Regions from separate parts of the Janthinobacterium algoris genome, predicted to be linked through region 1. Evidence: predicted binding sites of a transcription regulator. Region 1 holds the regulator's gene; each other region holds the start of a gene.
The links. The regulator sigma-54, encoded in region 1, starts transcription at its own class of promoters, with help from an activator protein. The targets are predictions, from matches to a motif close to TGGCANGNAANCTGCTTT.
Positions count from the first base shown of each region.

Region 2: ACQ4W7_RS18670 (urease accessory protein UreD) is a predicted target of sigma-54. The motif match lies at 4,771-4,788, and genes of this name have one in related genera.
Region 3: urtA (urea ABC transporter substrate-binding protein) is a predicted target of sigma-54. The motif match lies at 5,160-5,177, and genes of this name have one in related genera.
Region 4: ACQ4W7_RS28740 (beta-propeller fold lactonase family protein) is a predicted target of sigma-54. The motif match lies at 3,281-3,298, and genes of this name have one in related genera.

Region 1 covers NZ_JBNYXZ010000010.1:184,210-191,992, reverse strand. Annotated here, with positions in the region: gene lptC (LPS export ABC transporter periplasmic protein LptC) at 1-107, shown strand, start outside; gene lptA (lipopolysaccharide transport periplasmic protein LptA) at 133-714, shown strand; gene lptB (LPS export ABC transporter ATP-binding protein) at 714-1,469, shown strand; gene ACQ4W7_RS16765 (RNA polymerase factor sigma-54) at 1,474-2,952, shown strand; gene hpf (ribosome hibernation-promoting factor, HPF/YfiA family) at 3,022-3,381, shown strand; gene ACQ4W7_RS16755 (enoyl-CoA hydratase/isomerase family protein) at 3,639-4,724, shown strand; gene rapZ (RNase adapter RapZ) at 4,725-5,588, opposite strand; gene hprK (HPr(Ser) kinase/phosphatase) at 5,808-6,743, opposite strand; gene ACQ4W7_RS16740 (PTS sugar transporter subunit IIA) at 6,780-7,262, opposite strand; gene queF (NADPH-dependent 7-cyano-7-deazaguanine reductase QueF) at 7,596-7,783, opposite strand, start outside.
Region 2 covers NZ_JBNYXZ010000012.1:140,179-147,961, reverse strand. Annotated here, with positions in the region: gene ACQ4W7_RS18685 (response regulator) at 1-148, shown strand, start outside; gene ACQ4W7_RS18680 (sensor histidine kinase) at 145-2,310, shown strand; gene ACQ4W7_RS18675 (EAL domain-containing response regulator) at 2,484-4,688, shown strand; gene ACQ4W7_RS18670 (urease accessory protein UreD) at 4,819-5,685, shown strand; gene ACQ4W7_RS18665 (urease subunit gamma) at 5,711-6,013, shown strand; gene ACQ4W7_RS18660 (urease subunit beta) at 6,107-6,436, shown strand; gene ureC (urease subunit alpha) at 6,438-7,783, shown strand, end outside.
Region 3 covers NZ_JBNYXZ010000005.1:90,650-98,432, reverse strand. Annotated here, with positions in the region: gene ACQ4W7_RS09110 (Hsp70 family protein) at 1-808, opposite strand, end outside; gene ACQ4W7_RS09105 (Hsp70 family protein) at 811-2,682, opposite strand; gene ACQ4W7_RS09100 (DUF2760 domain-containing protein) at 2,679-3,266, opposite strand; gene ACQ4W7_RS09095 (transglutaminase-like domain-containing protein) at 3,531-4,154, shown strand; gene ACQ4W7_RS09090 (DUF4349 domain-containing protein) at 4,171-4,959, shown strand; gene urtA (urea ABC transporter substrate-binding protein) at 5,230-6,483, shown strand; gene urtB (urea ABC transporter permease subunit UrtB) at 6,551-7,783, shown strand, end outside.
Region 4 covers NZ_JBNYXZ010000034.1:874-8,656, forward strand. Annotated here, with positions in the region: gene pedF (cytochrome c-550 PedF) at 1-116, shown strand, start outside; gene ACQ4W7_RS28730 (substrate-binding periplasmic protein) at 132-965, shown strand; gene ACQ4W7_RS28735 (TonB-dependent receptor family protein) at 1,020-3,158, opposite strand; gene ACQ4W7_RS28740 (beta-propeller fold lactonase family protein) at 3,363-4,319, shown strand; gene adh (aldehyde dehydrogenase) at 4,653-6,173, shown strand; gene ACQ4W7_RS28750 (DUF779 domain-containing protein) at 6,230-6,619, shown strand; gene ACQ4W7_RS28755 (methanol/ethanol family PQQ-dependent dehydrogenase) at 6,669-7,783, shown strand, end outside.

The DNA of each region.
Region 1 (7,783 bases):
ATGGCATCGGCATGAAGGCCAATAACGCTACCGGCGTGGTGGAAGTGCAGAATGCGCTGCGCATGGTCCTCCCGCCGAAACCGCGCCCGGCCGCGGCGGCAAAATGACAGAATGAAACAAGGAAACCATACTATGAAGAACATCTTGCTGTTGACCGTATTTTCTCTGGCCATGATGGGCGTGGCGCATGCCGAGAAGGCCGATTCCGAGAAGGAAGCCGTCATCACGGCACGTAGCGGCCATGTCGATGACGTCAAACAGGTGCGTACCCTGACGGGCGACGTCGTGCTGGTCAAGGGTACTTTGACCATGAAGGCGGGCCGGGCCCTGATCACGGAAGATCCGCAAGGCTACCAGTTCATTACCTTCTGGGCCGATCCCGGCAAGCTGGCCACCTTCCGCCAGAAGCGCGATGGCGCGGGCGATCTGTGGGTCGAAGGCGAAGCGGAGCGCGTGGAATACGACAACAAGACGGAAGTGGTGAAACTGTTTTCCAAAGCCAAGCTGACGCGCCTGGAAGGCACAAAAGTCACTGACGTGGCCAATGGCGCCTTCATCTCATATGACAGCCGCAAGGAAGTGTTTGCGATGGAAAACTCCGACAGCGGCACCAGTACCGCGGATGGCGGCAGCGTGCGCATGGTGATCCAGCCGAAGACCAAGGCACCGGCGGCGGAGAAAGCGCCGGCCACGCCTGCGCCAGGAAAGAAATAATGGACAATACTCGTTGCGGCAGCACCCTGATCGTTCGCGGGCTGCAAAAAACCTATGGCAAGCGGCAAGTCGTACATGATGTTTCGCTGCAAGTCGAATGCGGCGAAGTGGTCGGGCTATTGGGTCCGAACGGCGCCGGCAAGACCACCTCGTTCTACATGATCGTCGGCCTGGTGCCGTCGGACGGCGGCAGCATCGATATCAGCGGCGTGGACATTTCCCGCCTGCCGATCCACCGCCGCGCGCAGATGGGCCTGTCGTATCTGCCGCAGGAAGCATCCGTGTTTCGCAAGCTGACGGTGGAAGACAATATCCGCGCCGTGCTGGAAATCCAGACCGTCGAAGGCCGTCCCCTGAAGAAGGCCGAGATCGAGGAGCGCCTGGATAAATTGCTGGCCGACTTGCAGATTGAAAAGTTGCGCGAGAACCAGGCGCTGTCCCTGTCGGGCGGCGAGCGGCGCCGCGTGGAAATCGCCCGCGCGCTGGCCACCGACCCGCGTTTCGTGCTGCTCGACGAGCCGTTCGCCGGTGTCGACCCCATCGCCGTGATCGAGATCCAGCGTATCGTGCGCTTCTTGAAGGAGCGCAATATCGGCGTCCTCATCACCGATCATAATGTGCGCGAGACGCTGGGTATCTGCGACCGTGCCTACATTATTAACCAGGGCTCGGTGCTGGCGTCAGGACGCCCCGACGACATCATCGCGAACGAGTCGGTACGCCGGGTCTATCTGGGCGAACACTTCCGCATGTGAGCCAATGAAACAATCATTGCAGCTGCGCACTTCGCAGCACCTGGCACTGACGCCGCAGTTGCAGCAATCGATACGCCTGTTGCAATTGTCTACCCTGGAATTGCACCAGGAACTAGAGCAATTACTGACGGACAATCCCTTGCTCGAGCGCCTCGACGATCCGCTCGACCGTTCGCTGCGCCTGCTGTCCGATGGCGCCTTGAGTTCCACGGCCGCGCCGGCCGATGCACCGCCCCAGCCGCCAAGCCAGGAGGCGCCTGCAGCGCCGGCCGAAGCGGAGACCTTTGATGGCGAGGCTGGCGACAGCCCGGCCGCAGCGGATGGCGGCGACAGCGATTGGAGCGAGGCGAGCCGGGGCAAGGCGCCCGACGACGAAGATTCGCGCCCGCAACTTGAAGCCCATCACTGCACCCTGCGCGAACATTTGATGGAGCAGATGCGCGTGACGGTGCTCGAATTGCGCGACCGCGCGCTGGTCGAGCTGATCATTGACGCGCTCGACGACAATGGCTACCTGGAAGAGTCGCTCGACGACATCCTGGCACGCCTGCCGCAAGAGCTGGAAATCGACGCCGACGAGTTGCGCACGGCCTTGTCCCTGCTGCAAAGTTTCGATCCGCCCGGCGTGGGCGCGCGCAATGCGTCCGAATGCCTTGCCTTGCAAATCAAGCGTTTGCCGCATATCGCCATGGTGACGCGGCGCATGGCCCTCGTCATCGTGGAAAAGCACCTGGCCTGGTTTGCCCAGCGCGATTTCAACAAGCTGAAAAAAGCCCTCGATTGCGACGAGGAAGACTTGCGCGAAGCGCAGACCGTGATTCGCCAGTGCAATCCGCATCCGGGTGCCGTCTTCGCCTCAGATGTGTCCGATTACGTGGTGCCCGACGTCGTCGTCAAGCGCGCGCGCAATGGCTGGCAAGTCACCCTGAACAACGACGTCATGCCGCGCCTGCGCGTCAACGCCATGTACGCCAACTTGCTCAAGCAGGGCAAAGGTGAGGGCGCCATGGGCGCACAGTTGCAGGAAGCCAAGTGGCTGATCAAGAATATGCGCCAGCGCTTTGACACGATCTTGCGCGTGGCGCAGGCGATAGTAGAAAGACAAAAGAACTTTTTCTCGCATGGGGCCGTTGCCATGCGCCCCCTTGTGCTCCGTGAAATAGCTGATACACTGGGTTTACACGAGAGTACTATCTCGCGGGTAACAACTCAAAAGTACATGCTGACCCCGCATGGCATGTTTGAGTTGAAATATTTCTTTGGTAGCCACGTCGCCACCGAAGCGGGGGGCGAAGCGTCATCGACGGCGATACGGGCATTGATCGTGCAACTGACAGGAGCAGAAGACCCTAAAAATCCTTTATCCGACAGTAAGATTGCGGACATGCTGGGGGAACAAGGCATGGTGATTGCGCGACGTACTGTTGCCAAATACCGGGAAGCGTTGAAAATTCCGCCAGTGAGCCTGCGTAAGTGTTTGTAAGTTTTTTTCGGTTCCTCTGCGGGCCGGAGTCGATGGACCGCACGAACCCGATCATCTTTAGGAGTGTGTATGAATCTCACCATCAGCGGACATCATCTCGAAGTCACACCAGCCATCCGTGAATACGTACAAACGAAGCTGGAACGCGTGAAACGTCATTTCGATCAAGTCATCGATATTGCCGTGATTCTGACCGTGGATAACCTCAAAGAGAAAGAAAAACGTCAAAAGGCTGAAGTCAACCTGCGTCTGAGTGGCAAGACCGTCTACGTGGAAAGCCTGGGGCAAGACCTGTATGCCGCGATTGATACCCTGATCGACAAGTTGGACAGGCAAGTGATGAAGTACAAAACCAAAGTGCAAGGGCACGGTAAAGAGGCGATCAAGCATCTGCCAGACAACTCGGACGAAGAATTCGCCGCCGCCTAAGAACACCAAAAAACCTACTGCGCGTCGCGATTTGCGGCCTCCGATGCTTACTGTGCATATGCACAGCTCCGCTTCTCAGCCACAACTCACATCCGCTCGCTACGGTTTTCCCACGTGTTCTACGGCCTGCGACTTTGAACCGGTTGTGATCAACTAAGGGCGCACATTGCGCCCTTTTTTGCGCCCGGACCTGTCAAACGCAATATTCCCCTCGCAAGCGCTAGAATGTTCCCGTTCTCACTTTTTTTCATTTTGCCATGAGCGACTTCGTCCAGACCTCCATTCGCAACCGCACGGGCCACATCGTGCTCGACCGCCCGAAAGCCTTGAATTCCTTGTCGCTGGACATGGTGCGCGCGCTGAGCGCGGCTTTGCTGGCCTGGCGCTACGATCCGCAGGTGGACGCCGTCGTGATCCGTTCCAGTAGTGAAAAAGCCCTGTGCGCCGGCGGCGACATCCGTTTCTTTTACGATGCGGGCCTGGCCACGCCGCAAGGCGGCAGTGCCCAACTGGAAGATTTCTTTACGGAAGAATATGCCTTAAATCATTTAATTCATTTCTATCCGAAACCGTATATCGCCGTGCTGGATGGCGTGGTGATGGGCGGCGGCATGGGCGTGGCGCAAGCCGGGCCAGGCAACCGCCTGCGCATCGTCACGGGCCGCACGCGCATGGCCATGCCGGAAGTCAATATTGGCTTGTTCCCGGACGTGGGCGGCAGCTATTTTCTTTCCCGCCTGGCGGGCCAGCTGGGCCTGTACCTGGGCTTGACGGGTTTGACGATCAACGCGGCCGATGCCCTGTACACGGGCCTGGCCGATGTGTACCTGCCTGAGGCGCACATGGGGGCGCTGTTGGACCTGTTCGAATCGACGCCGGGTGAGGCCTTGCCGGTGGCCATCAAGGCGCTGGCGGCACCGTTCCAGGCCGAGGCGGGCGCTTCTGTCTTGGCCGCGGCGCGCGCGGCGCTGGACCGCCATTTCGGCGCCCCTTCTGTTGCCGCCATCATGGCTTCGCTGGCGCAGGATGACAGCGTGTTCGCCAGCAAGGCCTTGGCGGCCATGCGTCTGCGTTCGCCGCTGATGATGTCGGTGACCCTGGAATTGCTGCAGCGGGGCGCCCACCTGGGTCTGGCCGATTGCCTGCGCATGGAGCGCACGGTGGTACGCCACAATTTCGAGCATGGCGAAGTGATCGAGGGCGTGCGCGCGCTGGTGGTCGACAAGGACAATGCGCCCCGCTGGAATCCATCCAGCCTGGACGAGGTCGATGCGGCCATGGTGGCGCGTTTCTTCGCTCCCGTCTGGCCGGCCGCCGCACATCCGCTTTACCGTCTGAATTAATTAAGAGCGCTCGCGGTGGCGCAGAACCACGCGCTCGTTGGGGCCGAAGTATTGCGCCAGCCGTTCCGCCATGTACACGGAGCGGTGCTGGCCGCCCGTGCAACCCAGGGCCACCGTCAGGTAGCTGCGGTTATCGGACTTGAATGACGGCAACCATTTCTCGATGAAGGCGCGGATGTCGGCCAGCAGTTCCAGCGCGCTCGGTTGCGCGTCGAGGAAGGCGATCACGGGCGCGTCGCGTCCGTCGAGCGGGCGCAGCGCCAAGTCGTAATAGGGATTCGGCAAGGCCCGCACGTCGAAGACGAAATCGGCGTCCAGCGGCACGCCCAGCTTGAAGGCGAACGATTCAAAGAACAGGGTCAGCGGGGCGCGTTCGGCGGCGACGATATCCTTGATCCAGGCGCGCAATTTGTTGGCGCTCAGTTCCGAGGTGTCGATCACATGGCCCAGCTGTTCAATGGCAGACAGGCGTTCGCGCTCTTCCGAGATGCATTCGATCAGGGTGCGGCGGCTGGCCGGATTCTGATTTGGGCGCAATTCGTGCGACAAGGGATGGCTGCGCCGCGTTTCGGAGAAACGCGCCACCAGGGAATGCGTGGTCGCCGTCAAAAACATGACCTTGACGTCGTGCCCTTGGTCGCGCAGCAGCGCCACATTGTGTGGCAGGCTGGTCAGCGACTCGGCGCTGCGCGCATCGACGGCGACGGCCAGTTGCGGCGTCCCTTCGTCGAGCAGCGTTTGCACCAAACTGGGCAGCAAGGCCGGTGGCAGATTGTCGACACAATAATAGCCGGTATCTTCCAGCACATTGAGCGCGACGGATTTACCGGAGCCGGATATTCCGGTGATAAGGACGATATGCATACGCCGATCATACAATAAAGATCGGCGCTGCGCTCCCGAGGCAACTATCTTTACAAATTATTGCAATTTGGACTGGAGTGTTGGTTAAGCAAATGCTGGTGTCTTACCGAGCTCTCAATCCCCACTCATCGCCAAACGTTGGTGTCGCAGGGATTTCGGAGAGCGCTGCTCTCCGCCTGCGCAACGGTTCGCCCTTGCAAGGGTGAACTCCACTGCAGACTAGTCACCGCTCATAGCTAATCTCTGCCGCTCCATGAACTCCTGCAAGGTATCGATGCCGCGCAGTTGCAAAATCGTATTGCGCACGGCCGCTTCCAGCAGCACGGCGATGTTGCGGCCGGCGGCGACGGGGATGACAACCTTGCGCACGGGCAAGCCGAGCACGTCTTCCGTGGGGAACAGGAAGGGCAGGCGCTCGACTTCTTCTTCCAGCGCGTTGCGGCGCACCAGATGCACGATCAGTTTCAAGCGCATCTTGCGGCGCACGGCCGTTTCGCCAAAGATGGCCTTGATGTCGAGCAAGCCCAGGCCCCGCACTTCCAGCAGGTTTTGCAGCAGGGGCGGGCAGCGGCCTTCGATCATGTTCGGCGCGATGCGCGAGAATTCCACGGCGTCATCGGCCACCAGGCCGTGGCTGCGCGAAATCAGTTCCAGGCCCAGCTCGCTCTTGCCCAGGCCAGAGTCGCCCGTGATCAGCACGCCGACGCCCAGCACGTCCATGAACACGCCATGCATGATGATGCGCTGCGCCAGCTTTTTCGACAGGTAGACGCGCAGGAAGTCGATCACTTGCGCGGCCGGCAGCGGGGTGGAGAACAGGGGAATGTTTTGCTCGTCGCAGATGGCGAGGATGTCGGGCGGGGTTTCCAACCCTTGCGCGATGATCAGCGCGGGCGGGCCGCCAGCGATCAGTTCGCCAATCACGTGGGTGCGCGTATTGACCTTCAGGCGCTGGTAGTAATTGATTTCCTGGTGGCCGAAGACCTGGATACGGCCTGGATGGATCAGGTTCAAGTGGCCCACCTGGTCGGCGGCCGACGAGACATCGCCCGAGATCAGGCGCTCGCCGCCGGGGAAGCCGGCGAACCAGCCCAGTTGCAGACTTTCACGATTATCGTCGTACAGGCGTTGTATCGTCAGTGGCGTTTGCAACATGGCAGTCTTCTTCAGGAGTGGAGGAATACCTGAAGTTTAACCCGCCGCTTGCAGACTGGGTTGCCAATTGACGATGCGCGAATGCACGGATTTCGGTTCCGGATCCGTGGCCAGCGCCGTGCGGAAAGCATCGTCGGAAAACATTTCGGCAATTTCCGACAAAATTTCCAGATGTTGCTGGGTGACATGATCGGGAATCAGCAGGAAAAACAGCAGATTGACGGGCTTGCCATCGGGCGACTCGAAGGGAATCGGCTCGGCCAGGCGCACGAAGGCGCCCAGCGGCGCTTTCAAGGTCTTGCTGCCCTTGACGCGGCCGTGCGGTACGGCCACGCCATGCCCCAGGCCTGTCGAGCCCAGGCGTTCGCGGGCAAACAGATTGTCCGAAACGGTAGAGCGGGCGATGCCGTAGTTGTTTTCGAAGATCAGGCCGGCTTGCTCGAAGGCGCGCTTTTTACTGGAGACTTCCAGGTCCAGCAGGACGTTTTCGAGGGATAGTATTTTGCTAAGATTAGTCATGACACTCAATGAAATGGTGCAATGCGCAGAGGGCTTGCGAGCCGAATTATAGGCCTGTTTCTGCGGCCTGTAACGCCAATTCTCAACAGTATACGCCCGCTGTGGGCGCAGTGTGCGCTACAGCCCATGTCGCCATCATTTTGGCAAAAAACCAACACCGGGGTGTATCGGCTATTTCTTGATTAAAAACACGCGGCGCGCCGGTTTTTCCGCCGCCGAATGCCGATTTTCCGATTTTTCAGCGTCTCTGACCTGCACTGGGGCACTACTGCAACGTTGTTTTAAAACACCGCCAACATTCCTGTTGGCATGATTTCAAGGTGTTGCGCCGTGTTACTGGCGCGCATTACGCAGATTGGCCGGCATCGCGCCCGTGCTGTAGTTGCTGCGCCACGGATTGATATCGAGTCCGCCGCGGCGCGTATAGCGCGCATACACGGACAGTTTTTGCGGCTTGCACTGGCGCAAGATATCGACAAAGATGCGCTCCACGCATTGCTCATGGAATTCATTGTGTTCGC
Region 2 (7,783 bases), on a different contig from region 1:
GCGCAGCGCCATCGTGCTGGCCGGCGTTTCCACCAGCCTGCCGCAGCTGTCCGCGCATATCGCCGCCATGCTGGAACAGCACCAGTACCAGCCGCTGTGCGCCTTGCTGGCGCAGCTGGCCAGCGAACCGCAGGGCGAAGACGCATGACTTTTCACTCGCCCAAGGGCGCCCGTCTGGGCAGCGTATCCATCGTGCTGGCCGTCAGCGTGGCGCTGACCTGTGTCGTCACTGCGCTGCTGCTGGTGTTTGCCGTGCTGTTTTACCAGTCCGAACGCGAGCAGCGCTTGCAGCAGTTGCATCGTAGCCTGGCCGTCAGCGCGGACCAGTTGGCCGTGGCCATCGAACTGCCCTTGTGGAACCTGGATGAAAAGCAGATGCAGGCCATCATGCGCAGCATGCTGGGCAAGCGCGATCTGGTGGCCAGTTCCCTCACGCCGGGCATCGGCAAGGAGGCGCTGGTCCTGCGCCGCAATGCCGACGGCGCCATCGACAGCCTCTCCGCGCTGTCGGCCGAACCGGGCTGGCTGGTGCAGCGGCGTCCCGTGACGATGGGTGGACAAGTCATCGGCAGCGTTGCCGTGTATGCGACGCCGGCCCTGCTGCACGCGCAGCTGCGGCAGCGCGCGTTGGGCATCGGCGCCATGATCGTGGCGCTCGACGTGATCCTGGTGGCCAGCATCTGGCTGCTCATGTGGTGTCTGATGCTCAAGCCCCTGAAGGCCATCGGCCAGTACGCTGCGGGCGTCAAGGCGGGGCAGGGCGAAGCGTTCGGCACGCCGCCGCAAGCGTGGTTCCTGGGCGAGTTGCGCACCCTGTACCGTTCCATCCGCGACATGGTGGCGCTGCTCGACAGCCGCTACCGCGCCTTGCAACGCAGCGAGGAGCGCGTGCAGATGGCGACCGGCGCGGCCAGCATCGGCATCTGGGACTGGAATGTCAGCAGCGATGCATTGCAGTGGGACGAGCAGATGTATGCGCAGTTCAAGGCCGATGCGACCAGCAGCATGGCGCCGGCGGCCATCTGGCGCGCGGCGCTGGTGCCGGACGACGTGCCGGCCACCAAGGCGGCCCTGCGCGCCGCGCTGAGCGCCGGCCTGGCGTTCACGCACGAGTACCGCATCCTGTGGCCCGATGGCGCCATCCGCTACATCAAGGCCGATGCCGTGATCTTCCGCGACGGGCGGGGCCAGCCCATGCGCATGGTGGGCTCCAACTACGACATCACGGCGCATCGCGAGGCCGAACTGGAACTGCTGCGCCACCGCCATCATCTGGAAGAACTGGTGGCCGAGCGCACGAGCGCCTTGTCGGTGGCCGTCAGCCAGGCGCAGGCGGCGAACCGCGCCAAGAGCACCTTCCTGGCTAACATGAGCCATGAACTGCGCACGCCCTTGAATTCCGTGATCGGCTTTTCGCGCCTGATGGCCGCCTCGCCCAATATGCAGGACGATGAAAAGCGCAACCTGGCCATCATCCACCGCTCCGGCAACCATTTGCTCACCCTGATCAATGAAATCCTCGAACTGTCGAAGGGCGAGGCGGGACGCTTGCAGGCGCAGACGGCCGTAGTGGCGCTGGCGCCCCTGTTGCAGGAAGTGATGGACATGCTGGGCATGCGCGCCGAGCAGCAGGGACTGGCCCTGCGCCTCGATTGCGCGGACCTGCCGGAGGCCGTGCTGCTCGACGCGACGCGCTTGCGCCAAGTGCTATTGAACCTGATGTCGAACGCCGTCAAGTTTGCCGGCAGCGGCGAGGTCACCTTGCGCGTGCGCGGCGAGCGGCGCGATGACGCCACGTGGCGCCTGTCGTTCGCCGTCAGCGACACGGGCATCGGCATCGCCCCGGAGGACCAGCAGCGCATCTTCGAACCGTTCGTGCAGGCCGACAGCATGGGACCGAAGGATGGCACGGGCCTGGGGCTGGCCATCTCGCGCGAATTCGTGCAGTTGATGAAAGGCGAACTGACGCTGGAATCGGCCCCGGGGCAGGGTGCCATCTTCCGTTTCAGCATACCCGCGCAGGCGGCGCAGGCGCCAGTGCAGGCTCCCGCGCCACCGGTCGTGCCGGCGCAGGCGGCAGTGCCACCGGCACTGCAGGCGCAAGACTTGCTGCTGCTGGCCGGGGATCAGCGCGCCGCCTTGCTGGTGGCGCTGCGCGAATTGAACCTGGCCAGGGTGGCGCAGCTGCTGGCAACCCTGCCGGCGGCGGCAGCGCCTTTGCTGGCGCCGCTGCAGGCCATGCTTGACCAGCACCAGTACCGTCAGCTGTGCGTCTTGCTGGAGAGCGAGGGCGCGCTGGCACCTACCTGAAATTGTGGACTGACAACATCGAATTCAATGAAAAGAGGACTAAGTGCCGCGCATGGATGGTGCTAAATTGCAATAAAGATTATGATGATAATACGTAGTTCATCGCAAAGAAATGTCTTGTCCAGCGTGGCAACGGACCGCCGCGCCTCATCCAAAGCTGAGAGAACTGCTACATGCACCGCGATTTTTCGGAAGTAAATTCGAAGGGCGAAGTACTGATCGTTGAAGATACGCCGGCTTCGCTGAAGTTGTTGAGCGATTTGCTGGGTGGCGCCGGCTATGCGGTGCGCCAGGCGCCGAACGGTGAACTGGCCCTGTGGACGGCCCAGGCGCGCCCGCCCGAGCTGATTTTGCTCGACGTGCGCATGCCGGGCCTCGACGGCTTTGAAGTCTGCCGCCGCCTGAAGGAGATACCGTCCTTGCGCCAGGTGCCGGTGATCTTCCTGTCGGCCCAGTACGATACGGACGACAAGGTGCGCGGCTTTGCGCTGGGCGCCGTCGATTTTATCGCCAAGCCCTTCCAGGCCGAGGAAATCCTGGCCCGCACCGATGCGCACGTGCGCCTGGCGCGGGCGCAGCTGCAACTGGCGCAGGAGCGCGCCAACCTGGAACGGCGCGTGGCCGAACGCACGGCCGAACTGGCGCAGGTGGCCAGCACCCTGGCGCGCGAAGTGCAGATCCGCCGCGCCAATGAAGAATTGCTGCGCCTGTCGGGCCAGGTCTTCGAAGCCACCCAGGACGCCATTTTGATCACGGATCCGGCCGGCGTCATCGTCACGGCCAATCCCGCTTTTACACGCATCACCGGCTATGCGGCGCAGGAAGTGGTGGGCACGGATATCATGCGCCTGCATGCCGAGCACACGGGCGAAGCGGTGCTGCTGGCCATGCGCCAGGGCTTGCGCAGCAGCGGCTGCTGGTCGGGCGAGGTGCAAACGCGGCGCAAGAGCGGCGACACCTATCCCTGTTTGCTCAGCGTGTCCACCGTGCATGGCCCGGATGGCGGCGTCGTCAACTACGTGGGCGTCTTCCTCGATATCAGCGAGCGCAAGGCCGAGCAGCATCTGATCGACTTCCTCTCCTACCATGACGCGCTGACCGGTTTGCCGAACCGCGTGCTGTTGCGCGAGCGCTTCGAACAAGCGCGCGCGAACGCCCTGCGCGACAGCCAGCAAGTGGTGCTGATGTGCCTGGACCTGGACCGCTTCAAGAATATCAACGATTCGCACGGCCAGGCCGTGGGCGACAAGGCGCTGCAAGTGGTGGCGCGTTTCCTCTCCGGCTGCGTGCGCGAGGGCGACACCGTGGTGCGCCAGGGCGGCGACGAATTCCAGATCCTGCTGCAGGACGATGCCCTGCTGGGGCGCACGCTTGCGCTGGCGCAAACCATCCTGGCCGGCTTGCGCGAAGAACTCAGCGTCGATGGCGAGCGCCTGGCGCTGACCACCAGTATCGGCATCGCCATGTGCCCGGCCGACGGCGACAGCCTCGACGACGTGCTGCGCCACGCCGACACGGCACTGGTGCGCGCCAAGGAAATGGGGCGCGACCATTACGCCTTCTTCACGGAGCGCATGGGCAGTGATATCCGCGCCCGCCTGGCCATGCAGCAGCAACTGCGCGGCGCCATCTGCCGCGATGAATTCGCTGTGCATTACCAGCCGCAAATGTGTTTGCGCACGGGCGCCATGCTGGGCGCGGAAGCCCTGCTGCGCTGGGATAACCCGGTGCTGGGCAAGGTGCCGCCCGGCCTGTTCATCGCGCTGGCCGAGGAATACGGCTCGATCACGGCCATCGGCGAATGGGTGCTCGAAAGTGTCTGCGCGCAGATCCGCGTCTGGCACGATGCGGGCCTGGGCAGCATCAAGGTGGCCGTCAACCTGTCGGGTAAACAGTTTGCGCAGGACCGCACGGTGCCGTTTGTCGAGGCGACCTTGCGCAAATACGGCATCGCGCCCGCCTGTCTGGGTATCGAGATCACGGAAAGCACGGTGATGGGCGACCCGGACAAGGCGGTGGCGGCTCTCACGCGCCTGAAGGATATCGGCGTGGGCATTTCTCTCGACGACTTCGGCACCGGCTATTCCAGCCTGGGCTATCTGAAACGCTTTCCCATCGACGTGCTGAAGATCGACAAATCCTTCGTCGACGACGTTACCACCAGCAGCAGCGATGCGGCCATTGCCCGTTCCGTCATCTCGCTGGCGCACAACCTGGACATGCGCGTCATCGCCGAAGGCGTGGAAACGCGCGAACAGGTGGCCTTCCTGACGGAACACGGCTGCGACGAAATGCAGGGCTATTATTTCAGCCGTCCCCTGGCCGCCGAAGCCTTCACTGCCTTGCTGCGCGAACGGCGCATCCTGGCTGTGACCTGAGCCCCGCGGTGCGGCCGATGCACCATGCCGGTGCATCCGCTGCAGCATGGTGCGCAATGCTCACTATTCCTTCCCCTGACGCTGGCACATATCCTGCTTAGGTAGTCGCTTATTTACGCGATTGCTCCGCATGCCAGACAGCACCCGTCCAGCTATATCGAATGACGCCAGCGCGCACAGCGCCTGGCAGGCGCATTTGCGCCTGGGCTTTGCCTGGCACGATGGCGTCAGCCGCCTGGTCGAGCGCACGCATAGCGGCCCTTTGCGCGTGCAAAAGCCCCTATATCCCGAAGGCGATGCCGTCTGCCACGCCATCATCATCCATCCGCCCGGCGGCGTGGTGGGCGGCGACCAGCTGGCCGTCGACGCCACGGTGGGCGAGGGCGCGCATGCGTTTCTCACGTCGCCGGGCGCGGCCAAGTGGTACCGCGCGAATGGCCACGTCTCGGGCCAGCATATCTTGCTGCGCGCCGGCGCCGGCGCCGCCATCGAGTGGCTGCCACAGGAGAGCATTTTCTTCGACCAGGCTTGCGTGCGCCTGCGCCACGAGGTGGAACTGGCGGCGAACGCCAGCTACATCGGTTGCGACATCGTTTGCCTGGGCCGCAGCGCCTCTGGCGAAATTTTTAACACGGGCAGCATCAGCCAGCAGGTGCAAATCCGCCGCGGCGGCAAGCTGCTGTGGTGGGAGCAGGGCGTGCTGGCCGCCGACGGCGCGCTGATGGCCAGTCCACTGGGATTGGGAGGCCACACGGTATGCGCCACCCTGATCGCCGTCGGCACGTCTATTTCTCCCGCCGTGCTGGCGGCCGTGCGCGAGATCGCCGTGCCGGCCGGCGCCGTGTTTGGCGCCACGCAAATCAAGGCGCTGGTGGTGGTGCGCCTGCTGTGCGGCGACAGCGAGGCGGCGCGTCGAATCATGCTGGTCGCCTGGCAGTTGCTGCGCCCCGCCATGCTGGGACGCGACGCCGTCGTACCCCGCAGCTGGAACACTTGATCAGGAAAGAAGCGCAAGGAAAACCATGGACCTGACTCCCCGCGAAAAAGACAAGCTGCTCATTTTTACGGCCGCACTGCTGGCCGAACGGCGCCTGGCGCGTGGCTTGAAATTGAATTATCCGGAAGCGGTGGCTCTGATCAGCGCCGCCATCATGGAAGGCGCGCGCGATGGCAAGTCGGTGGCGCAGCTGATGTCGGACGGTACGAAAATACTCTCGCGCGCCGACGTCATGGATGGTATCGCCGAGATGATCCCCGATATCCAGGTGGAAGCGACCTTCCCCGATGGCAGCAAGCTGGTGACCGTGCACCATCCAATACCGTAGTTTCTTGACTGGCCAGGGCGCCACCCGCGCCATGGCTGTTTTTGCGCCGGCGACCCGCCGGCAAGCGTAACGCGATCTTTGAAGGAGCCCCTCATGACCCCAGGCGAATACAAATTGGAAGAAGGCCAAATCAGCCTCAATGCGGGCCGCGCCACGGCCACCGTGGTGGTGGCCAACCGGGGCGACCGGCCGATCCAGGTCGGCTCGCACTTTCACTTTTTTGAAGTCAATCCGGCGCTGGCTTTCGAGCGCTGGCGCGCCTACGGCATGCGTTTGAACATCACGGCCGGCACCGCCGTGCGTTTCGAACCGGGCCAGCAGCGCACGGTGGAACTGGTGGCGCTGGCGGGCGAACGCAAGGTTTACGGCTTCAATGGCGAAGTGATGGGCGCACTGCAAGACACTCCACCAGGAAAGGATTGAGATGGCCAGCATTCCCCGCAGCGCGTACGCCGAGATGTTCGGCCCCACCAAGGGCGACCGCATCCGCCTGGCCGACACGGAACTGTTCATCGAGATCGAGCATGACTATGCGATCTACGGCGAAGAAGTGAAATTCGGCGGCGGCAAGGTGATCCGCGATGGCATGGGCCAGTCGCAGCGCTGCGCGGCCGAGGTGATGGATACCGTCATCACGAATGCCGTCATTCTCGACCACTGGGGCATCGTGAAAGCCGATATCGGCCTAAAAAATGGTCTGATCTTCGGCATCGGCAAGGCGGGCAACCCGGACATCCAGCCCGGCGTGACGCTTCCCATCGGCGGCGCGACCGAGATCATCGCCGGTGAAGGCATGATCGTCACGGCCGGCGGCGTCGACACGCATATCCACTTCATCTGCCCGCAGCAGATCGAGGAAGCCCTGATGAGCGGCGTGACCACCATGCTGGGCGGGGGCACGGGACCTGCCGTGGGCACGGCCGCCACCACCTGCACGCCGGGGCCATGGCATTTGCATGCCATGCTGGCGGCCGCCGACGCCTTCCCGATGAACCTGGGCTTCATGGGCAAGGGTAATGTGAGTTTGCCGCTGCCGCTGGAAGAGCAGGTGCGCGCGGGCGCCATCGGCCTGAAACTGCATGAGGACTGGGGCAGCACGCCGGCCGCCATTGACAACTGCCTGTCGGTGGCCGACCGCATGGATATCCAGGTGGCGCTGCACAGCGATACCCTCAACGAAGGCGGCTTCCTTGAGCACACCCTGGCCGCCTTCAAGGACCGCACCATCCACACCTTCCATACGGAAGGGGCGGGCGGCGGCCATGCGCCCGACATCATCGCCGCCGTAGGGCAATCCAACGTGCTGCCGTCGTCGACCAACCCGACGCGGCCCTTCACCGTCAACACGCTCGACGAGCACCTGGACATGCTGATGGTGTGCCACCACCTGGACCCGGCCATTGCCGAAGACGTGGCCTTTGCCGAGTCGCGCATCCGCCGCGAAACCATCGCCGCGGAAGATATCCTGCACGATATCGGCGCCATCTCGATGATGTCGTCCGACTCGCAAGCCATGGGGCGTGTCGGCGAAGTGATCATGCGCACCTGGCAGACGGCGCACAAGATGAAGGTGCAGCGGGGACCGCTGGCGCCCGACACCGCGCGCAGCGACAACTTCCGCGCCAAACGCTACATCGCCAAGTACACGATCAACCCGGCCATCACGCATGGAATATCGCACGTGGTGGGCTCCATCGAGGCGGGCAAGATCGCCGACATCGTGCTGTGGAAGCCGGCCTTCTTCGGCGTCAAGCCGTCGATGATTTTAAA
Region 3 (7,783 bases), on a different contig from region 1:
GGTCCATATTGTCGCCGCCGAGTATCAAATGGTTGCCCACGCTGCTGCGCGTGAGCTGGGGTTCGCCATCGATATCGAAGGCCACATCGATCAGGCTGAAATCGGTGGTGCCGCCGCCCACGTCGCAGACTAAAATGCGGCGCGTATTGGCCAGGTCTGCGCGCAGGGTGGCGCGCCGGCGCTGCAAGAAATCGTAGAACGCCGCCTGCGGCTCTTCCACCAGACGCAAGGTGGGCAGCCCCGCCAAGCGGGCCGCTTCCAGGGTGAGTGCGCGTGCACCCTCGTCGAACGAGGCGGGGATGGTCAGTACCAGTTCCTGGTTTTCGAGGGGAGCATGCGGGAAGCGGTGATTCCACGCGGCGCGCACATAGGCGAGGTAGCTGGCGCTGGCCGCCACGGGCGACACCTTGGCCACGTCGGCGTCTGCGCCCCACGGCAGGATGGGCGCCTGGCGGTCCACGTTCGCATGCGACAGCCAGCTCTTCGCGCTGGTGACCAGCCGGCCCGGCACTTGCGCACCGAGCTGGCGCGCCATGGCGCCCAGCACGGGGTGCTCGGTGCTGGTGACATCGCCCTGCGGCCACGGCAGTTGCAGATCGCCCGCCGCCAGTTCGCCGGCAGCGGGGTGGTAGCGCAAGGAGGGTAGCAGGGGGCGTGCGCCCACTTCGCCGGGGGCGAGCAGCTGCTCGATGGGGAGCAGCTGTATGCCCGCCTGCGCATCGGCCGCATTTGCATATGCCACCACCGTGTTGGTGGTGCCCAGGTCGATGCCGACCAGCCAGGCCGGCTGCACCTTCGCGCTGCGCATGCTTATTGCTGCGGCGTGCCGCGCACGTCGAATTCCACTTTCCAGCGCTCGGCGCCGTCAGGGGAAACGGCCAGGAGCTCCAGCGTGCCTGCTTCCGTGACGCGCGCATGCAGCTTGACTTGCACCACGTCGCCGGCCTGACGGCCTTCGGCGGACAGCGTCGCCTGGATTTCGCTCAGCTCCTGCAATTCATCGGGACCCCAGAAATCGAGCAAGTCGCCAATCTGGTCGTTGCGCCGCGTGGACGAGGCGAAGAAGCGGAAGTGCACGGGCTCGCCCACCACCAGGCCGAATTGCTGGCCAGGCAGTTCCAGTTCGCTGCCTTCTTCCATGCCGAACGGCGCCACGCACAGTGCCTGGATCGGCGGTTCCATGCCGGGGATGGCCGGCATGGCCGACTCGATGGCCACGTAGAAGGCACTGGCCGTGCCGCCGCGTATGCGCACGCCATGGCCACGCCGCACGTAGCTGTAATAGGCTGCGCCGCGCGCCACGGCCAGGTCCAGGTCGGCCCCGGCCAGCATGCGCGCCGGTTCCGCGCCTTCCAGGTACAGCCAGTCGTTGACGGTGGACATGATGCGCTGTACCAGCAAGTCCGACTTGAAGACGCCGCCGTTGAACAGCACGGCCGTCGGGTGCAAAAAGCTGGCGCTAGCCGCCTGGCGGCCCGCAAAGCCTTCCAGTTCGGCCGTCGCCGCCACTTGCCGGCCCAAGAACGCCGCCAGGTGGCGCGTGATGGCCGCGTCCTGCGCATATGGCAAGCCCAATTGCGTCAAGCCGGCGCGCGTGCGCACGGCAGGGCGGCTCGATGCTTCCACTTGCGGGAAGAAGCCGTCGAGGATGAAGGTGGACACTTCCGCGCGCGTCAGTTCCGTGCGGATGGAGCCGCCGATCAGTTTCGAGCCACGGCTCGGCACGACGATCGGTGCCACATCCATGCCGCTGTCGGCCAGCAGGCTTTCCTTGGCGCTGCGGCAGCCGTAAGTGAGTGCGCGCATTTGCCAGGCATCGAGCTGGGTGCCGTTGGCGGCCAGCTTGCGCGCCACCAGGTGGGCCAGGGCCAGGTCCATATTGTCGCCGCCCAGCAGGATGTGTTCGCCCACGGCCACGCGGTGCGGTTCCAGCACGCCGTCGCGTTCGAGCACGGCGATCAGCGAAAAGTCGCTGGTGCCGCCGCCCACGTCGACGACCAGAATGATGTCGCCCGGCTTGACTTCCTTGCGCCAGCGCCCTTCGCTGGTCTGTATCCAGCTGTACAGGGCCGCTTGCGGCTCTTCCAGCAGGGTGAGCGAAGTGTAACCGGCCGCCTGCGCCGCTTCCATCGTCAGCTCGCGCGCGGCCGGATCGAAGGACGCAGGGATGGTCACGGTGATTTCCTGCTGCGCGAACGGCGCTTGCGGGTGGGCGTTGTCCCAGGCCTGGCGCAAGTGTGTCAGGTAGCGCGTGGCGGCCGTGATCGGCGAAATGCGCGCGACTTCGGCCGGCGCGTCGTTCGGCAAAATCGCCCCGCGGCGGTCCACGCCCGGGTGGCACAGCCAGCTTTTCGCGCTGGAGACCAAACGAATCGGCGTAGTGGCGCCGCGGCTGCGGGCCATTTCGCCGACGACGAACGGTGCTTCCGCTTCCTCGGTGACCCAGGGCAGAGCGAGGTCGCCCGCCGCCACTTCATCGGCGTGCGGCAGATACACGAACGATGGCAGCAGCGACAATTCCTCTACCGTGCCCGGCGCCGACAATTGTGGCACTTTCAGCACGCCGTGGCTGGACTTTTCGCCGTCGCTCTCGACCAGGTTCACATATGACAGGGCGCTGTGGGTGGTGCCCAGGTCGATGCCGATGGCGTAGCGCGAGGTAGGGTTGACGGTATCGCTCACAGTTCCACCTCGGCCGGGGCCAGGATGGCGGCGTCGTGCTGCTCGCTCAGTTTCGGCAGACGCACGCTGGCCGCGCGCCAGCCGCGGTGGCTCAGGGTGCCTGTGAATGGGGCCGAGCCGACGACGTTGCCCGTCAGGTGCACGCTGGCCGAGTCAAAGCCTTCTTGCAGGACGATGCGGCTGCCCTCGGCTTCCTGGCGCACGGCCTCGATGGTGAAATACTCGCGCATGACCTTGGCGCAGCCTTCGTGCACCACGCGGGCGGCCGCGCCGATGTCGGCATCGGCATGGCTGCCCAGGTTTTCCTGGGTGAAGTCGATCAATCGCGCCTCGCGTTGCAGCAGGGCCAGCAATTGCAGCGCCGCGTCCGGCGTGGCCTCTTTCAAAATGACGGGCGCGGCGAACGACGTCGGCACGGGGGCTGGCGCTGGGGCCGGAGCCACTGGCGCCACGGGGGCGGCCTCGGGCAAGGACAGTTTTTCCACGCGGGCCGCATAGGCGGCGTCCGACAGGGTGCTGAAGAAGGCGCCGAAAGCCAGCGGGACGCGGCGCCAGAACGATGGGTGGGACGTTGGTGTGCTCATGGGAACTCGTTTCTCTGATCTGTAGGGTGGCGTCGGCGGCGCGCCGGGTGGCGAGGCCGCTTCGCAGGGTAGTGCAAGTGCCGCGCCAATATGGCCGGCTGCGTTTGCCCGCATGATACCAGCTACGGCGTCGGCGCCAAAGTCGCCGCCCCTGTTTCAGCTTGCCTGCGGCGTGGATTTTCTTTGTTCCTGCGCAAGGAAACGTTCGATTTCGGCCTGCTTCGACTAGAATCGCGCATTATCTTTTTGCATGACCTTGATGCCATGTCTACCGACTTTTCTCCCGACTTTTCCAAATATCTAGCCAGCAGCACCTACATAGACAGCGACCATCCGGCCGTGCACGCCAGGGCGGCCGAGCTGGCGGCTGGGGTAGCGGGCGATATGTCGGGCGATGCCGCTATCGCGGCCCGCTGCTTTGCCTTCGTGCGCGACGAGATCGCCCACAGCTGGGACTACCAGCGCAATCCTGTCACCTGCCGCGCGTCCGACGTGTTGCAGCATGGCACGGGCTATTGTTATGCGAAGAGCCATCTGCTGGCCGCGCTGCTGCGCGCCAACGGCATTCCTGCCGGCCTGTGCTACCAGCGCCTGGCCGTCGGTGAAGCGGGGCCGCCGTTTTGCCTGCATGGCTTGAATGCCGTGTACTTGCAAGAGTTTGGCTGGTACCGCATCGATGCGCGCGGCAACAAGCCGGGCGTCGCGGCCGCCTTCACGCCACCGCAGGAACAGCTGGCCTTTCCCGTGCTGGCGCCCGAAGAGCGCGATTTGCCGGAAATCTGGCCGGCACCGTTACCGCAGGTGGTGGCTGCGCTGACCGGCTATGCGACCGTGCAGGACGTGGCGGCGCATTTGCCCGATGTCGAGATGCTTCCGCTTAGCAAATAATCCAAAGAAAGAAATCATGAAAAAAATCTCTATTAGTCTGATTGGCCTGTTGCTGCTGGCCGGTTGCGGCAGCAAGGGCGAGAGCGGCGGGCAATCGAGCGCCGCGCGCCTCGATGGCAAGGAAAAGGGCAGCGAGTTTCTTGCCTACGAACACAATGTCAGCGTCGATACGCACGAGGCGCAAGTGCGGCCCCTGTATGAAAAAGTGGTCGCCGCCTGCAAGGCCGATACGGAAAATGGCTGTTTGCTGCTCGATTCCAGCGTCGACGGCGGCCGTTACGTGCACGCACGCATCAGCATGCGCGCCAAACCGGCCGGCATCAAGAAGCTCGTCGCGCTGGTCGCGGCCGAAGGCGACGTCACCAGCCAGGGTACCAAGGTGGAAGACCTCGGTCGTCCTGTGCTCGACAGCAAGAAACGCCTGGAAATGCTCAAGCAGTACCAGGCGCAGCTGCAAGACCTGGAAAAACGCTCAGGCGCGAACGTCGATGCCTTGATCAAGGTGACCAAGGAACTGGCCACCGTGCAAGTGGAACTGGAGCAAGCGACAGCGGCCAATGCGCTGTTGATGCAGCGCATCGATACGGACTTGCTGAACGTGGCCATCAGCGCCGAAGGCAAGCAATCGTTCTGGCGGCCCGTCAAGCGCGCGCTGGGCAATTTCACGGAAAACCTGTCGCAAGGCGTGGCCAACGCCATCACGGCCATGGCCTACATCCTGCCGTGGCTGATCGCTTTCGTGCTGCTGTTCCCGCTGGGCCGCAAGGGCTGGCGTCGCCTGCGCGGAGTGCCGCGCAAGGATTGATGCACAACGCTTGATGCACAACGCTTGATGCACAAGGATTGATACACAACGCTTGATACACAAGGATTGATACACAACGCTTGATGCGCCCGGCGCACCGTTTTACGGCAATTTGAAACCTGGCTGCACAGTCCTTGTGCAGCCAGGTTTTTTTTCGTGCGGCGTTGGCAGCGTGCACCATGGCGGACGTCTGCTGGTGCTGGCATGCATTCTGCTTTAACAACATCGTATGCCCAGCTCGACCCCCACGAACCCATCACAGGAGTCCCCATGTCACGACGTATCATCCTGAAAGCGGCCGCCGCCGGCGCACTGGCCCTGGCCACGTCCACTTACCTGCAGGCAGCCCTGGCCGCCGATACCATCAAGGTGGGCATCTTGCACTCCCTGTCGGGCACCATGGCCATTTCCGAAACGTCGCTGAAAGACGTGGCCCTGATGACGATCGCCGAGATCAATGCCAAGGGCGGCGTGCTGGGCAAGAAGCTGGAAGCCGTCGTCGTCGATCCCGCGTCGAACTGGCCCTTGTTTGCGGAAAAAGCGCGCCAGCTGGTGGCGCAAGATAAAGTGTCCGTCGTGTTCGGCTGCTGGACATCCGTGTCGCGCAAGTCGGTTTTGCCGGTGTTCAAGGAACTCAACAGCCTGCTGTTTTATCCGGTGCAATACGAGGGCGAGGAGCTGGAAAAGAATGTGTTTTATACGGGCGCCGCGCCGAACCAGCAGGCGATACCTGCCGTCGAATACCTGATGAGCAAGGATGGCGGCGGCGCCAAGCGCTTCGTGTTGCTGGGCACGGATTATGTGTATCCGCGCACCACCAACAAGATCCTGCGCGCCTTCCTGAAAAGCAAAGGCGTCAAGGATAACGATATCAGCGAGGTCTACACGCCGTTCGGCCACGCCGACTATCAAACCATCGTCGCCAACATCAAGAAGTTTTCCACGGGCGGCAAGACGGCCGTCATTTCCACCATCAATGGCGATTCGAACGTGCCGTTCTACAAGGAGCTGGGTAATGCGGGCTTGAAAGCCACGGACGTGCCCGTCGTCGCGTTTTCCGTCGGCGAGGAAGAGTTGCGCGGCATCGATACCAAGCCCTTGCTCGGTCATCTGGCGGCCTGGAATTATTTCGAATCCGTCAAGAATCCTGCGAATATGGCCTTCATCAAGCAGTGGAAGGCGTATGCGGTGGCAAAAAAGTTGCCGAACGCGGGTTCCGTGGTGACGAACGACCCCATGGAAGCGACCTATGTCGGCATCCACATGTGGGCGCAAGCGGTGGAAAAAGCCAAGTCGACGGAGACAGACAAGGTGATCGCCGCCATGGCCGGCCAGAGCATGAAAGCTCCATCGGGCTTCACCTTGACCATGGACGCGACGAATCACCATTTGCACAAGCCCGTGATGATCGGCGAGATCAAGGCCGATGGGCAATTCAATGTCGTGTGGAAAACCAAGGAAGCAATACGCGCACAGCCGTGGAGCCCGTATATCAAGGGCAATGAGGGTAAGCAAAAGCTGTAAAAGCAACGCCTGCGCCATCGGGCATGCGTCCGGTGGTGCTGACCATCAACGCTTTCCCGGGGTATCAATGAGGCTATTCACATCGCTGCTGGTCTACGCCTGCCTGTGCCTGTCATCCGTGGCGCAGGCCGCCATCCCTCCTGACCTGCTGAAACCGCTGTCCGGCGACGACCCCGACACCAGGGTCGCTGCCGTCGCCCAGATCGCCGCGCTGGCCACACCCGAGGCCGCCCGCGTGCTGCAAGCCTTGCAGGATGACAGCCTGTATGCCACGCCCGATGGCAAGGTGTATATCGTCGACGGCGAGCAAGCCTACGATCCGGCAAGCGGCAAGACTGGTCCGGTGCCGGACGGCATCGATGGCGTGATGGTCAACAACCGCTTGCGCGCCGCCGTGGCGGGCGCCTTGTCGGGCTTGCAGCTGCTGGCGCCGGAGCGCAGCGCCCGGCTGGCCGCCGCGCAAGCCTTGCAAAAGGCTGTTGATCCCGCGCAAATCCCCCTGATCCGCACCGCCCTGGGGCGAGAAAGCGATGCTGACATTCAACAGATATTGCAAGTGCTGATCGCCAGCGCCAACCTGCAGGCACCCGATGCCGCCACGCGCAAGCAAGCCGTGCAAGCGCTGGCCGGCAGCAGCGATGCGCGCTTGCTGCCCGTGCTGCAAGCCATGCTGGAAACGGGGTCTGACGGCATGGCTGGCGAGCCCGATGAAGCCGTGCAACTGGCCGCCATCGAGACCATGCGCCAGATCAAGGCAAGAGTGTCGCGCATGGGATTCGCCGGCAATGTGTTCTACGGCATTTCGCTGGGCAGCGTGTTGCTGCTGGCCGCGCTGGGGCTGGCCATCACGTTTGGCTTGATGGGCATCATCAATATGGCGCATGGCGAACTGCTGATGATAGGCGCTTACACGACCTACCTGTGCCAGCTGTTTTTCCGCACTTACCTGCCCGGCATGCAGGATGCGTACCTGCTGGCCGCGCTGCCTGCCGCCTTTTTTGTTGCCGGCCTGGTGGGCGTGGTGCTCGAACGCACGGTGATCCGCTGGCTGTATGGGCGGCCGCTGGAAACCCTGCTGGCTACCTGGGGCATCAGCCTGATCCTCATGCAGACGGTGCGCACCATCTTTGGCGCGCAAAACGTGGAAGTGGCCAATCCGGCCTGGATGTCGGGTGGCGTGACCGTGCTGGGCGGCCTCGTGCTGCCGTACAACCGGCTGGCCATCATCGCCTTTGCCATTGTCGTGGTGGTGGCCGTGTGGTTGATCCTGAACAAGACGCGCCTGGGTCTGTTCGTGCGG
Region 4 (7,783 bases), on a different contig from region 1:
GCCACGGTAAAGTACGTAATGGCGCCGTGTACATGCCGCCGTTCGAAGGCGTCTTCAACCAGGAAGCCATGTGGGCCATCAAGACCTATCTGGAAACCCGCAGAGAATCGAACTGATCACGAAGGAGTCCCATGCGTTCATTTCAATTCCGGGGCGCGCGTGCGATGATCTCGCTCGCCTGCCTGGCGCTGTGCGCAGCCGCGCCGGCGCGCGCCGACTGGCAGAAAGTGCAGCAGTCGGGCAGCCTGAAAGTGGCTGTGTATAACGAGTTTGCGCCGTTTTCCGACAAGGGCACGGGCATCGATATCGACATCGCCGAAGCGCTGGCGAAAAAGCTGGGTTTAAAACTGAGCTTGCTGCCATTTCCCGCCGGCGAAAACCTGAACGACGATTTGCGTAATATGGTGTGGAAGGGCCATTACCTGGGTTACGGTCCTGCCGACGTGATGCTGCATGTGCCGGTCGACAAGAAGCTGATGGCGGATAACGACAAGGTTGAAATCTTTGCGCCGTATTACGTGGAAACCGTGCGTCTGGTGCGCAGCGCGCAAGCCGTGCCGCAATTCGATGGCGTCGCTTCGCTGGCCGGCAAGCGCATCGGCGTGGAAAAGGTCTCGATCGCGGCCATGCTGATGCTGGGTGAAGAGAATGGCAAGTACCGCGATGACGTGCGTATCTTCGACACGGCCGCCGAAGCCTTGCGGCAATTGCAGGCGGGTCAGCTCGACGCCGTGCTGGCCAACCGTTCGGAAATCGAATCGCTGCTGAAAAGCGATCCCGCTTTTCCCTTGAGTGAAGTGGCGTTCGCCCGCTTGCCGCGTGCCGGCTGGGCTGTGGGCCTGGCCGTCAGCCGCCAGCAGCTCGATGTGGGCAAGTTGCTGCAGGCAGCCATGAACGAGATGGCCACCAGCGGCGAGCTGAAAGCCATTTTTGAAAAGTATGGCGTGAAGGAAGCGCGGCCCTGAAGTCGCTTGCTTTAGTTGAAAAGCCCGCGCATCGGAAGAGGCGTGGGCTTTTTATTAGAAGGAATACTGGGCGCTGACACCTAGCAGCCAGTTACGGCCTGGCGCCGCTTCATAGTAGCGCTTGTTGCTGTCGCCGACGATGACGGAGCCCACGTAGGTCTTGTCGAAAAGATTGTTCAGACGGGCAAATTCCTTGAAGCGCCAGTTGCCCACGCTTTGTTTTGCATTGAACCGCGCATTGAACACCGTGTAGCCGGGTGCCGGCTTTTCGCTGTTGCTGTCTTCCGCGTAGACCTGGTTGCTAGCCACACTTTCCAGCGCTGCGCCAAAACGCTCTAGCGTGTCTTTCCAGGCCAGTTCTGCAAACAGGTTGGCGCTGGGCACGCCCGGCAAGCGACTGCCTTCGCGCACGCTGCCAAACGCTTGGTCATACACGGCGTGCAGGCTGGTCAGCGCCACTTTTGTCGTGAAGCCATACGGCAGGTTCGAGTCCAGCGACACCTCCATACCCTGGCGCAAGGTTTTACCTGCATTGCGATAGCTGGTGCGCCCGCCGCTGGACTTGTCGACTACGAGTTCGTCGTTGGTCTTGATCTGGAATACGGCCGTATTCACATGCGTGTTGCTATTGATTCTGGCCTTGACGCCCACTTCCAGATTGGTGCTGGTGGCCGGTTTCAGCTGGTAATTGAAGCCGCCGCCCGTGCCCGAGTAAAACAGTTCGTTCAAGGTGGGCGCTTCAAAGCCGCGCGCGGCGCTGGCGTAGACGTTGACGTTTGGCGTGAGCTTGTAGAGCAGACCCAGCACCGGCGTCGTATGGCTGAATTCCAGGCTGCCGCTGTCATCGCCATTGCCGAGGAAATGGTCGTCGACCGCCACTTTCATCTTGCTGTAGCGCACACCTGCGCTGAGCAGCCATGGTCCGCTTTGCCATTCCATCTGGATATAAGGATCGAGGCTGGAGACGACATCTTGCTCGTCGCGGCGCAGCTTGCCTTTTACGCCAAAGCTATTGCCGATGAAGTTCTCATAGCCGGTGCGGTCATCGCTGGAGCGGCCATAGTCGATGCCGATGGTGGTGCTCAGCTTGCCGCCGGCCAGCTGGTTCACGTGCAGCCAGTTGGTATCGATACCATAGAACTGGCGCTGGAAGTCGACCACGCCGCCCGAATGGCTGGCTGGCGCCTGGAAGCCTTTGGTAAATGCCTGGTACTGGATCACCTCGCGGTTGCCGCCATACGCCATCACATGCAGGCGGTCATCGCCGAACGATTGCTCGTAGGTGGCACCGATTTGCTGATGGTCGATGCTCTTGCGCGTGTTGTAGCGTTCGGCCAGGGTGCGCTTCGGGTTTTGCGTATCGCTCGCGTCGATTTCACCGGCGCGCGGGTCGCGGGAAAACGTGGGCCAGGTGAGGCCCAGCGGATCTTGCGTATTGCCCTGGTGCAGGCTGTTGGCGACGATGGTCAGCTTGCTGTCTGCAGTGGGCTTGACGGTGATCTTGCCGAAAGCCTGTTCACGCGTGGCGGTGCTGTGGTTGCGGAAGCCGTCCGTGCGGAAGCGCGAACCGTCGAGCACGTAGCCGATGCCGCCTGCCTGGCCTTGCGCCGTCAGGTCCACCTTGCTGGTGCCGTAGCTGCCGCCCGTCACGTTCAGTTCCACGGATGGGGGATGTTGGCCATCCCTGGAAAACAGCTGGATCACGCCGCCCGAGTGGTTGCCGTAGATGGCAGAAAACGGTCCGCGCAGCACTTCGATGCGCTCGGCCGTATCGAGGTTGAAGGTGGCGGCCTGGCCTTGGCCGTCGGGCATGCTCGCAGGAATGCCATCGCTGATCAGTTTGACGCCGCGCACGCCGAAGGCCGAGCGGGCGCCGAAGCCGCGCGACGAGATTTGCAAGTCTTGCGCATAGTTCTGACGGTTCTGCACGACCAGGCCCGGCACGGCGGCCAGCGCTTCCGACGCGTTGACGCGGATTTGTCCATCCTGGATGCGGGCGCTGTCGACGACGTCGATGGAAGCCGGCACTTCCTGGCTGGGGTGGGCGATGCGGCTGCCGCTGACGACCACTGTGTCCATGAGTTGCCCGTTGGCCAAGTCAGCGGCCTCGGCGGCGAAGATGTGGGGCGCGAGGGTGGCGCTGCCGGCGACAAACAGACTGGCAATGGTGTTCAGGCGGAAACGATGCTGCATGCGGATTCTCCAAATGAATAAAAGCCGGCTTGAGCGGCGTGTGTGGCATAAGTCTGCCTAGTCTTATCAAGCAATATGCCTGCCATGTCTCCATTGGTGGGCTGAAATTATACGCTTGTCAGTGGCACGGCGTTTGCATGCAGCAATGGTCAGATGCGCCGATACCGCGCGCTTTTCCCTCGTTTTGCCATTGAAAAGGTGATTATGCCCAACTTCTTCTCGCGCTTGCGCCAGGTGTGCTGGCTGTTGCCTGCGCTCGCCAGCAGCGCCATCCAAGCCGCTCCGTTTGCCTATGTGCCCAATGAAAAATCGGGCACCCTGAGCGTGATCGACACGGCTACCGACCAAGTGGTGCGCCAGATCGCCGCCGGCACGCGTCCTCGCGGCATCGCCGCCGGCCCCACCGGACGCCAATTGTTTGTTACGGATGCCGCCAGCAGCGCCTTGTTGCTGATCGATAACGCTGGCGGCACGCCCGTGCGCAGCGTGGCGCTGGGCAAGTCGCCCGAGGGCGTCAGTGCTTCCCAGGACGGTCGTTACGTGGCCGTGGCCGTCGAGGAAAACAATAGCGTGGCCTTGCTCGATGGTCAGACGGGCACATTGCTGGCCGACATCAAGGTGCAAGGGCGCAATCCGGAACATGCCGTCTTCAGCCCCGATGGGCGCTGGCTGCTGGTCAGTGCAGAAGAGGCTGAGCAAGTCGATGTCATTGATGTGGCGCAACGCCGCCAAGTGGCTTCCATTGCCGTGGGTTTGCGTCCACGCGGCATCGGTTTCAGTCCGGACTCGGGCCGCGCCTACGTGGCGTGCGAACTGGTCAATGCCGTCTACGTGATCGACATGACCGCGCGCAAGGCGATTGCCACTATTCCAGCGGGCAAGAATGCCAACGGCATCGCCGTCCATCCCAGTGGCAAGCAGCTGTATGTTTCGAATGGCACGGATGGCACGGTGATGGTGATCGACACGATCAGCAACAAGGTGACGGCAAGCATAGCCGTCGGCAAGCGCCCGTGGAACATGGCCATCACGCCCGACGGCGCCAAGCTGTACGTGGCCAATGGCCGCTCGAACAGCGTTTCTGTCATCGACACGGCCAGCGCGCGCAAGGTGGCCGATATTGCCGTGGGTGAATTGCCATGGGGCGTGGTGATTCGCTAGCGGCACAGCAAAGGTGTTACAGACTGGTACACCTGTTCCATTGTGCAGCGGCGCAGGGAACGGACGGCGCTGGCCCGAATTGGAACAGGATAGTCCTGCCTTGTTCAAAACGCACACACAGTCCCCTGGGCTGAACGACCGGCGTGCGGTGGCGATCAAGCGCATCGATCTGGCCGCCATGCCCTTGTAACAAGGGTAAAACCGGCTAAGTTGGTAGTGGGACGGCGAGCTGGCACGGCATTTGCGGAAGACTCCGTGTACTCACCCCATCTGTAACAGACGTTTGATTTTAATTAAATCAATTCCATTCTAATTAACCTGATAGAGGACGACATGAATCTCGCAGACATCAGCAAACTGGGCGTAGCCAACCCCTTCAAACAACGCTATGACAATTACATCGGCGGCAAGTTCGTTGCACCAGTAAAAGGTGAATATTTTCCCAACATCACACCGATCACCGGTTTGCCGTTTTGCGAAATCGCCCGTTCCACGGCGGAAGACGTCGAGCTGGCGCTGGATGCCGCGCATGCCGCCAAGGATGCCTGGGGCAAGACTTCACCTGCCGAGCGCGCCAATATCCTGAACCGCATCGCCGACCGCATCGAACAGAACCTGAGCCTGATCGCCACGGCGGAAACCATCGATAACGGCAAGCCGATCCGTGAAACGATGAATGCCGACATTCCGCTGGCCATCGACCATTTCCGTTACTTTGCCGGTTGCATCCGCGCGCAGGAAGGTTCCGTCGCGCAAATCGATGCGGAAACGTATGCCTATCACTACCATGAGCCGCTGGGCGTCGTGGGCCAGATCATTCCATGGAATTTCCCAATTCTGATGGCCGTGTGGAAACTGGCGCCAGCCCTGGCTGCCGGCAATTGCGTCGTCTTGAAACCGGCCGAGCAAACCCCCGCCTCCATCATGGTGTTGATCGAACTGATCGGCGACCTGCTGCCACCGGGGGTGTTGAACATCATCAACGGTTTCGGCCTGGAAGCGGGCAAGCCGCTGGCGTCGAGCAAGCGCATCGCCAAGATCGCCTTTACGGGTGAAACGGGCACGGGCCGTTTGATCATGGGTTACGCGGCGCAAAACCTGATTCCCGTCACCCTGGAGCTGGGCGGCAAGTCGCCGAACATCTTCTTTGAAGACGTGATGGATGCCGATGATGATTATTTCGATAAGTGCCTGGAAGGCTTCACCATGTTTGCGCTGAACCAGGGCGAGGTGTGCACCTGCCCATCGCGCGTGCTGATCCAGGAATCGATCTACGAAAAATTCATCGAACGGGCCTTGAAGCGCGTGGCCGCCATCAAGCAGGGCAACCCGCTCGATGCCAGCACCATGATCGGCGCGCAGGCGTCGCAGGAGCAGCTGGAAAAAATCCTGTCCTACCTCGACATTGGCCGTCAGGAAGGCGCCGAAGTGCTGGCTGGCGGCGAGCGCCACACGCAGGCGGGCGACCTGGAGGGCGGTTACTACGTGCGTCCAACGGTGTTCAAGGGCCACAACAAGATGCGCATCTTCCAGGAAGAGATTTTCGGGCCAGTCGTGTCTGTGACCACCTTCAAGGATGAGGCCGAAGCGCTGGCGATTGCCAACGATACCTTGTACGGCCTGGGTGCCGGCTTGTGGACGCGTGACGGTTCGCGCGCCTTCCGCATGGGCCGCGCCATCCAGGCGGGCCGCGTGTGGACCAATTGCTACCACCTGTATCCAGCCCACGCCGCGTTCGGCGGCTACAAGCAGTCGGGTATTGGCCGCGAAAACCACAAGATGATGCTTGACCACTACCAGCAAACGAAGAATTTGCTGGTGAGCTATAGCCCGAAAGCGCTGGGCTTCTTCTAAACCGGCAACAGGCACCGCACCTGTCTATCCAGGTGCGGCGCGCAGAAAGGGATGCCATGAGTGCAGCAATTGCCCGGGTGGTCGCCACCGATGCGGCGCTGGAAATGATGGACAAGTTGCGCCAGCGTCACGGCCCGCTGATGTTTTTCCAGTCGGGTGGCTGCTGCGACGGCAGTGCGCCCATGTGCTACGCGCTGGGCGAGTTCGATGTCAGTGATACCGATATTTATCTCGGCAATTTGAATGGCACACCGTTCTACATGGGGCTCGAGCAATTCGAGTACTGGGAGCATACCCAGTTGATTATCGATGTGGTCGATGGCAATGGCGGCATGTTTTCACTCGACAACGGCACGGGCAAGCGCTTCCTGACACGCTCGCGCCTGTTCACCGATGAAGAGTGCGCGCTATTGCATGCCCAGCCGCATGAGCACCGCAAGACCTGATACACACATACTAATAAAACAGAGGGAGATGATTGTGCAGAAAAAAATCATGGGGATACTCGTCGGTTTGGGTTTTGCTACGCTGGCCCAGGCGGCCGACGTGGGCAATGTCACCAATGCCATGCTCGACAGTACTGCGAAGAATCCGGCCAGCGTCTTGTCGTTTGGCATGGGCACGCAGGGCCAGCGCTATTCGCCGTTGACGCAGATCAATGACAAGACCGTGGCCAAGCTGGTGCCGGCCTGGTCGTTCTCGTTTGGCGGCGAAAAACAGCGGGGCCAGGAATCGCAGCCATTGATTCATAACGGCAAGATGTTCGTCACAGCATCGTATTCGCGCATCTTTGCCGTTGACTTGAAAACGGGCGCCAAGCTGTGGAAATATGAGCATCGCTTGCCGGACGGCATCATGCCGTGCTGCGACGTGGTCAACCGCGGTGCCGCCCTGTACGGCAATTTGGTGATTTTCGGCACGCTCGACGCCTACCTGGTAGCGCTGGACCAGAATACGGGCAAGATCGTCTGGAAGGAAAAGATCGACGATTATGCGGCCGGTTACTCGATGACGGCCGCGCCGCTGATCGCCGAAGGCTTGTTGCTGACGGGCGTGTCGGGCGGCGAATTCGGCATCGTGGGCCGGGTCGAGGCGCGCAACCCGATGACGGGCGACCTGGTGTGGAGCCGTCCTACCGTGGAAGGCCATATGGGCCACCGCTACGACAAGGATGGCAAGGCCATCGATAACGGCGTATCTGGCACCGTGAACAAAACCTGGCCGGGCGACCTGTGGAAAACCGGCGGCGCTTCGACCTGGATGGGCGGCACCTACGATCCGCAAACCAAGCTCGCGTATTTTGGCACCGGCAACCCGGCGCCGTGGAACAGCCACTTGCGTCCCGGCGACAATCTGTACTCGTCGTCCACCGTGGCGCTGGACGTGAAAACGGGACAGATCAAGTGGGCGTATCAAAACACGCCGAACGATGCCTGGGACTTCGACGGCGCCAACGAGTTCGTCACCTTTGACATGGATGGCAAGCGTTACGGCGGCAAGGCCGACCGCAACGGTTTCTTCTATGTTATCGATGCAACGAACGGCAAGCTGCAGAACGCTTTTCCGTTTGTAAAGAAAATCACCTGGGCCAGCAGCATCGACCTGAAGAC